Regions from separate parts of the Arthrobacter sp. StoSoilB5 genome, predicted to be linked through region 2. Evidence: riboswitches for the same ligand, from Rfam matches in the RefSeq annotation. Region 2 holds a riboswitch; each other region holds the start of a gene.
What was found. Region 2 has a riboswitch for glycine ahead of gcvP (aminomethyl-transferring glycine dehydrogenase). Riboswitches for the same ligand answer to the same signal wherever they lie in the genome.

Region 1: linked by a shared signal. The riboswitch ahead of LDN75_RS03920 (amino acid permease) and the one ahead of gcvP (aminomethyl-transferring glycine dehydrogenase) in region 2 are both predicted to bind glycine.
Region 3: linked by a shared signal. The riboswitch ahead of gcvP (aminomethyl-transferring glycine dehydrogenase) and the one ahead of gcvP (aminomethyl-transferring glycine dehydrogenase) in region 2 are both predicted to bind glycine.

What each region holds. Positions count from the first base shown of each region.
Region 1 is NZ_AP024646.1:818,594-821,866, reverse strand. It holds gene LDN75_RS03925 (hypothetical protein) at 1-130, shown strand, start outside; gene LDN75_RS03920 (amino acid permease) at 209-1,696, opposite strand; glycine riboswitch at 1,829-1,927, opposite strand; gene LDN75_RS03915 (FAD/NAD(P)-binding protein) at 2,002-3,273, opposite strand, start outside.
Region 2 is NZ_AP024646.1:5,102,328-5,105,600, reverse strand. It holds gene speB (agmatinase) at 1-116, opposite strand, end outside; gene LDN75_RS23170 (PucR family transcriptional regulator) at 294-1,787, shown strand; glycine riboswitch at 1,862-1,960, shown strand; gene gcvP (aminomethyl-transferring glycine dehydrogenase) at 2,109-3,273, shown strand, end outside.
Region 3 is NZ_AP024646.1:966,000-969,272, forward strand. It holds gene LDN75_RS04575 (MFS transporter) at 1-604, opposite strand, end outside; gene LDN75_RS04580 (TetR/AcrR family transcriptional regulator) at 678-1,217, shown strand; glycine riboswitch at 1,312-1,409, shown strand; gene gcvP (aminomethyl-transferring glycine dehydrogenase) at 1,597-3,273, shown strand, end outside.

The sequences.
Region 1 (3,273 bases), 1.0 Mb from region 2:
GGTCGCCGGGAGCGGCACGAACCCGCCGCAATGCATTCCGCCGGTCAAGCCCGACAAGTGGTACGACATCGTCGGCTGGCTCCGGTATGCCTTTGCCTGGCTGGAATATCAGAAGTGCCTGAGGGGCTAGGCACCCCTTTGCCATGACCGAATGAAGCAGGCCCCTCACGGATGACACGTCGTGAGGGGCCTGCCTTCTGGTTATCAGTTATTTCTTGGCGAGCTCAGGCTCCGCCGTGCGCCTGGAATCCTGCTCCAACTCGGCCTGGAACGCTGCGTAGCGGGCCAGGTGCGCCGGGCGGCGACGCAGGACGAACCAAGCGACACCCAGGATCAGGAACCACACCGGCGTGGCCAGCAGCGCCGCAAAAGTGTCCGGCTGTGTGGTCAAGGTCCAGAGCACGAACGCAAAGAATGCGAAGACCACCCACACCATGGCTATGCCACCGGGCATCTTGAACGCGGAGGCATCGTGCAGGTGCGCCCGACGCTTCCGGAAGGCCAGGTAACTGGCAAGGATGATCGACCATACGAAGACGAAGCAGACCGCGGACACAGTGGTCACCATGTCAAACGCCTTGCCGATGTCCTGGCCGGCATACATGAGGACGACGCCGGACAGCAGGAGAACGCAGGAAAGGAACAGTGCGTTGCGGGGTACTTTGCGTCCGGACAATGCCCCGAAAACGGCGGGTGCGTCGCCTTCCTGGGCCAGCCCGTAGACCATGCGGGACGTGGAATAGATACCCGAGTTGGCCGAAGACATAGCGGAGCTCAGAACCACGAGGTTGACGATGGTCGCCGCGGCTCCCAGGCCAGCCAGGGAGAACATGGCAATGAACGGGCTGTGGCCGGCGGCGAACTGGGTCCACGGAGTGACGGACATCAGGATGATGAGCGCGCCAACGTAGAACAGCAGCACGCGGATCGGAATCGAGTTGATGGCCTTGGGCAGGTTCTTCTCCGGGTCCTTGGCCTCGGCGGCCGTGGTGCCTACCAGTTCAATGCCCACGAACGCGAACACGGCGATCTGGAAACCGGCAACGAAGCCCATGAATTCGTTCGGGAAGAAGCCACCGTGGCTCCACAGGTTGGTGAAACTGGCCGGTCCGGCGTCGTACTGGAAGCCGCTGAAAATCATGAACAGGCCGACGATGATGAGGGCTGCGATGGCGACGATCTTGATGAGGGCGAACCAGAACTCGGTCTCGCCGAACGCCTTCACCGTAGCCAGGTTAAGGAGCAGCAGGATGCCGATGGTGATCAATCCGGGTACCCAGAGCGGAAGGGAAGGCCAGAGCTCCTTGGAGTACCCGGCGATCGCGATCACATCCGCGATGCCCGTAATGACCCAACAGAACCAGTAGGTCCAGCCGGTGAAGAACCCGGCCCAAGGACCCAGCAGGTCCGCTGCGAAGTCGCTGAAGGATTTGTAATTCAGGTTGCTCAGGAGCAACTCGCCCATGGCCCGCATGACGAAGAACAGCATGAAGCCGATGATCATGTACACGAAAATCACGGAGGGACCGGCAGCAGAAATCGTCTTTCCAGAGCCCATGAACAGGCCGGTGCCAATCGCACCGCCGATGGCGATCAGCTGGATGTGGCGGTTACTGAGTTGGCGTTCGAGATGTGGCGAGTCTGCTGGACCGGAGGCGGCGGATGATGGGCGCTGAATCGTCAAGAGGAACTCCATTGTTCAGGCGGCACAGGGTGCCACGATGATTCGGGTTCCTCCCCGCTCTGTAGGTGGACCTGAGAGTTTCCGCAGGGATGGCCTGCTTGCACCTTCGGTGAGCCCGGATGACGGACTGCTTTCCAGAGTTGCCTCGCCGCGGCGGTACATGGGCCTGAGAGATTCCTGGGGAGGGTTTGCTCCTACGGCGCCTGACGGGATGTACCGGCAGGACTCTCCCGCCGCAGATCAAAAGCGCGCACCACCTTGCCGGTGATGCAGCTCACACACTAGCGAAGCGTTGGACTCATCGCAACCGAAGGCAACTAGCTGCCCAGAATACTTCGAGCGATTTCGTCGGCATCCCGCAGGGTTCGCTGGCCGCTGGCATACGCCTTCCCCGTCGCAGGACGCGCCTCTGCAGCAATGGCTGTTCCCCACTGGGTCGCCGATAGTTGGAGGCCCAAAACATACATGCCTTCAGTCACCGAGCCGTTGGAAGCTACAGGTCTGTACGGGTGCGGTTCCACATCCAAGCCCGTTGTTTGTACCGGCGTGCCCTCGGCACTCATCATGATTTTGGTCCGCACAAGGCCGTCGGCCATGAGCTGCTCCAGTAGCGGGGAAATATTAATGCCCACCCGGTTGGCCGGCGACATCGCTTCAATCAAAGTAGGTGCCTCGGCGGGCCCGTCGTGGACCCAGGGCGAAACCGCACGGAAAACCTTAGCGCTTCTATCCACGCTGAACTTCGGGTCGGGGCCAACGAAACCAACGACGCCGGCACGCGCCAAAGCTGCCAACTGCTCCGAACGCAGTGCCGGGGCTCCGCTTGCAAGGCGCTCAACGAACGATTCGAACCATCCACGCAGTTCAGCCACCCACGATTCGTCCGTGATTCCCCCGTCTGCCACAACGGACTTGAGGATCGCCCTGCCCGTGTGGAGGGCGCCGATGGCCATTTTCACGGGATCCGCCTCGCCCAGGGCTGAGCGTCGTGCGTCGTCGTCAAGGTAGGCGGTTACTGCCAGATCCAGCTCCTTGCGGGACGCGAAAGTGCGCCCGGCCAACGGCGCAGCGAGTCCGCGGACATTCAGTCGACGGGAGGCAACCACGTGCTTGTCCACCAAGGCGGCAACGTCGCTTTCCCAGTTGGCGGTGGTGTGCGCGTGGGGCTGCAACGCATCCTCAAGGTCCGCGAGGAACTGCGCCGCATCGCGGATGGCGGCAGGCTGCGACCTGGCAAGGGTGGAGTAATAGGCCCACAAGGCGTCGCGGTGCAGGAGCGGCCAAAGATCGTGGTCGAATCCGGGCTGGATACCGGCTGCCCTGAACCGGTCCACCGCCGCTTCAGTCAGGTAGCGCATGGTGACGCTGCGGGGGTAATACCCCACCAACCCAGCCTTGGCCCGGTACGGTGTGCCGCGCCGGGACGCTGCGATAATCCGGGGTTCCCTGCCCGACGGCCGGTACTCGAGAACTCCGGCTCCCGGTACGCCCGCTTCAACGAACTTGCCTCCGCGCCCCTCGGTCAGCTGGCCCATGACGTCAAAGAAATTCAGTCCCATGCCACGCACCAGGACAGGCTCGTTGTCCGG
Region 2 (3,273 bases):
GCGATGTCGTAGTCCGGGACGCGGTCAATTTGGGGGAGACGGGCGAAGGTGCCGAGGCCTGCATACCGGGGGACTTTGGTTGCGTCGACAGGGCCGATGGGCTTATGGATTGTCATTCCGGATCCTTGGGTTGAGGGGTTGCTCGCCGTTGAGCTGGAAGTGCGTACTTCAATTCTTGGTGACGCCGGTCACTGCGAATAGCGGTACATTGACTACAAATGGCCGAGCCACTTAGACATATGTCTAAACGCCCCGAAAAGCCGCCATCCTAGAGGAACAGGGGAGCCCAACCCATGGCAATTACCGTCGCCGAACTTGTGGCTGAACCGCAGCTGGGCCTGACGCTCCTGGCGGGGGCGGCAGGCCGCGATAACCGGATCATCTGGGCCCACACCTCAGACCTGCCGCGGCTCTGGGAATGGGTGACGGGCGGTGAGCTGATGATGACCAACGGGCTCTCCATTCCCGCGGACGCGGCAGGCCAGGTGGCGCTCGCCGAGGCGCTGATGGACTCCGGTGCCAGCGCCCTGGCCATCGGCGAGAAGATGCATGCACCGGAGCTGTTGCCGGAGTTCCTGGAAGCCTGCGACCGCCTGCCGTTGCCTCTCATCAACATCCCATACCCCTTGCCGTTCATCGCCATCGCCCGCTCGGTTGCCGAGGCATCACTGTTGGAGGAATCGCGTCGCCTGCGCCAAACCGCGCGGGTCTACGACCTTCTCCGGACGGCTGGGGCGTCCGAGGACCATTGGCAGAGCCTGGTCCAGCGGTTGGCCACCGAACTCGATTCGGAGCTCTTCGTGGTGGACCGGCGCTGCCTCCATCCCTGGCATCCTGAGGGCCGGCCGCTTCCGGTGTTCCTGGCAGACGAATGGGCGCCGCTGTCCGGACAGGTGTCCCTTGCTGGAAAGAACTTCCAGTGGCACAGGGTTCGGGGCAGGCATGTGCTGACCATGGACATTCCGACCCACGCCAACGCGCTCTTGGTGGTGTTGCCCAACAGCGAACCGCACCCGGACGCCGTCGTGCTTCTCCACGCCGCAACCGTGCTGGGACTGCAGCTTTCGCGCATCGTCCTGTCCCTTGAAGGGCGGCATCGGCTTGCGGGCGAGTTCCTGTTGCAGGCGATCGATGGCCGTTTGGGGACAGCGGAAATGGAAAGCAGGCTGGCGGCTTTCGATGTCCCAACACAGGATTTCCTGGTGGCCTCGGTTTCAGCGGACGACGGCGACCGGCTGGCGGGCGTCCACATCGAACTTTGGCGTCACGGAGTTTCGGCCGCCTCTCTGAGGCGCAACAACAGGCTTCACGTCGTGGTCCCCGCGGATGTGCCGGAGAATGTCCTGGTGCATTGTGCCGGTCCCGGCGCCGCGATCGGGGTCAGTGCTCCGGCCGCGGTTGCGGGTATTCAACGGGCCCTGCAGGAGTCCCTCTGGGCGCTCGGTTCCGCCCGGGCGAACAAGCTTGGCCTGTCCCGCTACGCTCAGGGACCTTCGTGGCTCGGACTGACGGGTTTCGAGGAAGGAACGGCGCTGGTCCGGCGCCTTCTCGGCCCGATTTTTGACTACGAGCAGAGCCAGGAAGGCGATCTCATCGTCACGCTGAGGACCTATTTGGACACGCAAAGGTCCTGGCAGAAGACAGCTGCGGCGCTCTTCGCGCACCGGCAGACCATCATCTACCGCATGCGGAAAATCGGTGAATTGACGGGGCTGGACATGGGCGAAACGTCCACGGTGGCGCAGCTCTGGTTCGCCCTGCAGATCCACGAGGCCATGAAAAAGTAGAGGCCGTGGTTGCGCGTTTCACGGGGAACCAGCTATGGTGTGAACCGTGTCACCCACGGGTGACGCAATGCTTTTGATCTGTGGCGGGAGAGTCCTGCCGGTACATCCAGTCAGGCGCCGTAGGAGCAAATCCTCCCCAGGAATCTCTCAGGCCCACGTACCGCCACGGCGAGGCAACTCTGGAAAGCAGTCCGGGTAACCGGGCTCACCGACGGTGCAAGCAGGCAACCATTCCTGCGGAATCTCTCAGGTCCAATACAGAGCGGGGAGGAACCCACATCATCGTGGCGCTCACTGGGCGCCTGAATCATGGAGTTCCTCTTGACTGTTCAATCAACCCCCACCGCCTTCGCGGACCGGCACATCGGCGCACGTCGCCAAGCCCACGTTGACACCATGCTCAAGGCCATCGGCTACGACTCGGTCGACGGCCTGGTAGACGTTGCTGTCCCCGATTCCATTCGCCAGGACACGGCGCTCAAGCTGCAGGATGCCCTCACCGAGGTGCAGGTCCTGGCCGAGCTTCGCAAGCTCGCGTCCAAGAACAAGACGGCCGTTCAGATGATCGGCCAGGGCTACTACGACACCGTGACGCCGCCGGTCATCCGCCGCAACATCCTCGAAGCCCCGGCCTGGTACACGGCCTACACGCCCTATCAGCCGGAAATTTCCCAGGGCCGCCTTGAAGCGCTCCTGAACTTCCAGACCATGGTGCAGGACCTCACGGGGCTTCCCGTGGCCAACGCTTCGCTGCTGGATGAAGCAACCGCTGTGGCCGAGGCGGTGCTGCTCATGCGTCGCGCCAACAAGTCCAAGACCGCCAAGGACGGCAAGACGGTCCTGGACGCCGACCTCCTCCCGCAGACCATCGCGATCGTGAAAGGCCGCGCCGAAGCGCTCGGCTTCGAGGTTGAGGTCGCTGACCTTTCTCTCGGACTGCCCGACGGCGACATCAACGGCGTCGTCCTGCAGCAACCCGGCGTTTCCGGCCGCGTCTTCGACCACTCCTCTGTGATCGCCGAGGCCAAGGAACGCGGTGCCCTGGTCACTGTGGCAGCAGACCTGCTGGCGCTCACCCTCATCACGCCCCCAGGCGAACAGGGTGCCGATATCGCCGTCGGAACTGCGCAGCGCTTTGGCGTTCCGCTGTTCTTCGGCGGCCCCCACGCAGCCTACATGGCCGTCCGCGAAGGCATGGAGCGCACGCTTCCGGGCCGCATCGTGGGAGTCTCCAAGGACAACGCCGGCGTACCCGCGTACCGCCTCGCCCTGCAGACTCGTGAGCAGCACATCCGCCGCGAGAAGGCCACGTCCAACATCTGCACGGCCCAGGCACTGCTCGCGATCGTGGCTTCGATGTACGCGGTTTACCACGGTCCGGAAGGCCTGAAGGCGATTGCTGAAACCGTCCACGGCCACGCCCGTGTTTTGGCTGCGACCCTGCAGAAGGCCGGCCGCGAACTCGTATCCGCATCCTTCTTCGACA
Region 3 (3,273 bases), 1.2 Mb from region 2:
GGACGCGGCCGACTGCCAGGAGCGGCAGGAGCAGGAATGTCGCCACCAGGAAGACGGCACCCCACCAGAAGTGCTCAACCAGCCAGCCACCAAAGATCGGGCCAAGGGCGGCGCCGCCCGAGAAACCGGCAGCCCACACTGCAATCGCAAGCCGACGACGGTTCGGGTCGACGAAGATGTTCCGGATCAGGGACAGCGTTGAGGGCATGAGCATGGCGCCAAAGACGCCAAGTGCGGCGCGTCCGGCAATCAGCCACTCTGCGGACGGCGCGAAAGCCGTAGCAGCCGAAACCGCCGCGAAGCCTGTGCTGCCGATCAGCAGCAGCCGCCGTCGTCCGATCCTGTCACCCAGGTTGCCCATGGAAACCAGCAATGCCGCCAACACCAGCGGGTACGCGTCAATGATCCACAGGAGTTGCACGCCGCCCACATCCAGGGAGCGGGCAATTTCGGGCAGGGCGAACGTGAGCGCGGTGTTGTCGACGGCCACCAGCAGCACCGGGAACATCAGGAGTGCCAGGGCCGTCCAATCGCGCCACGGTGCGCCTCCATCCATGACGGGACGGGCGGATCGGGGAGCAGGGGTCGAGGACGGCGTGAACATGACACTTACTGTACCGTCCAGACGGTATAGTTTCAAATTAAGCGCCAACAATCCCGTAGGGAATGATGTATACATGCCACGAAAACCAGTTGCCCGGGATGCAGTCCTGGATGCCTACGAAGCCCTCCTCATCGAGGTGGGGGAGCGGGCCGCCACCCTCGATGCCGTTGCCAAGCGGGCGGGCGTCTCCAAGGGTGGGCTGCTTTATCACTTCCCCAATAAGGAATCGCTGATCAGCGCCCTGCTTGAGCGCCTGGACCAGTTGGCTCAGGAAGACATCGAACACATGAAGGCTGCGCCGGATGGCTCGGCCGCGTACTTCATCCGTACCTCCCTGTGGGCAGGAACCCCCATGGATAGGGCTTTCGTCGCTGCCACAAGACTGGCCGAAGTGGCCCATGAAGAGACCCGCCGCAAGTTCGCCGGTATTCAACAACAGTGGCTGGACGTCCTGGCTGAGGACGTTGGCCCGGAGGTAGCGAAAGCCGTCAGCTACATGGGCGACGGCCTGTATTTCAACGCCATGTTCGAGGGCGGCCAGGAAAGCGGCAACGCCGGGCGGGAGGCCGACGTCGAGATCCTGCTGGGCGTGCTGGACCGGCTCCGCAAGTAGCGGGCCATCCATTTGCGGCGACGCCCACAACGTAGGACAATTGAGCCTTGTGGTGCGTCTTCACAAGGGGCACGCAAAAAATTGAATATGCCTTTGATCTGCGGCGGGAGAGTCCTGCAAGCAAGTGATGCGGGCGCCGTAGGAGCAAACCCTCCCCAGGAATCTCTCAGGCCCACGCACCGCCGCGGCGAGGCAACTCTGGAAAGTAGCAGGCTAATCTCGGACGCCATCGGCGTGCGGGCAGCTGTGCTCACCGACGGTGCAAGCGATGTGTCATGCAAACATGGCAGCGCGGAAACTCTCAGGTCCAATACAGAGCGGGGAGGAACCCGAGCCACTGTGGCGTACCCAAACGCCGCCCAAGTAATGGAGTTCCTTCGTGACGGTTAGTTCTGCCTCCACCACCTTCGTCGATCGGCATATTGGCGCCCGCCGCCAAGCTGACATCGAGACCATGCTCAAGTCGGTCGGCTACGACACCGTCGACTCACTGGTAGACACCGCGGTTCCCAACGACATCCGCCAGGACGTTGCCCTTACCCTCCAGAACGCGCTGAGCGAAGTCGAGGTCCTGGCTGAGCTGCGCAAGCTTGCCTCGAAGAACAAGACGGCCGTCCAGATGATCGGGCAGGGCTACTACGACACCGTCACGCCACCGGTCATCCGCCGCAACATCCTTGAGTCCCCGGCCTGGTACACCGCGTACACGCCCTACCAGCCGGAAATCTCCCAGGGCCGCCTTGAAGCGCTCCTGAACTTCCAGACCATGGTGCAGGACCTGGTGGGACTCCCGATCGCCAACGCTTCGCTTCTGGACGAAGCCACTGCAGTGGCAGAAGCCGTCCTGATGATGCGCCGCGCCAACAAGAATAAGGCCGCCCACGACGGCAAGACCGTCCTTGACGCCGACTGCCTGCCGCAGACCATCGCGATCGTGAAGGGCCGTGCCGAGGCGCTCGGCTTCGAGGTTGAGGTCGCTGACCTTTCCAAGGGCCTGCCCGACGGCGACATCAACGGCGTCGTCCTGCAGCAGCCCGGTGTTTCCGGCCGCGTCTTCGACCACTCCTCCGTGATCGCCGAGGCCAAGGAACGCGGTGCACTGGTCACTGTGGCAGCAGACCTCCTCTCGCTGACCCTCATCACGCCCCCGGGCGAGCAAGGCGCCGATATCGCCGTCGGCTCCGCCCAGCGCTTGGGCGTGCCGCTCTTCTTCGGCGGCCCGCACGCCGCCTACATGGCTGTCCAGAAGGGCCTTGAGCGTTCCATGCCCGGCCGTCTGGTGGGCGTTTCCAAGGACGACGCCGGTGTCCCCGCCTACCGCTTGGCGCTGCAGACCCGCGAGCAGCACATCCGCCGCGAAAAGGCGACGTCCAACATCTGTACCGCGCAGGCACTGCTTGCCATCGTGGCCTCGATGTACGCCGTCTACCACGGCCCCGAAGGCCTCAAGGCCATCGCCGAAACCGCACACGGCCATGCCCGCACGCTGGCCGCTTCCCTAAAGGCCGCCGGCGTCGAGGTCCTGCACGGTTCCTTCTTCGACACCATCACCGTTCGCGTCCCCGGCAAGGCAGGCGACGTCGTCGCTGCCGCCGAGGCCAAGGGCATCAACCTGCGTGGCATTGACGCTGATCTGGTGGGCATCTCTGTTGACGAAACCACTACCTCAGAGATTGTCAGCCGTCTCCTGGAAGTCTTCGACGCTTCGGTGCTTGAATCAGCCGAAGGTTTCGCGCTGGAATCTTCCGTTGAGCGTACGAGCGATTTCATGCAGCACCCCGTCTTCAACACGCACCGTTCCGAAACTCAGCTGCTCCGCTACATCCGTAAGCTCTCGGATCGGGACCTCGCGCTGGACCGCACCATGATCCCCCTCGGATCCTGCACCATGAAGTTGAACGCCACGGCCGAGATGGAAGCCATTTCCTGGCCCGAGTTCGCCTCCATCCACCCGTTCGCACCGGACTCCCAGACCGCGGGCTGGCGTGAATTGATCGCTGATCTTGAGTCGCAGTTGACCGAGATCACGGGTTACGACCAAGTCTCCATCCAGCCG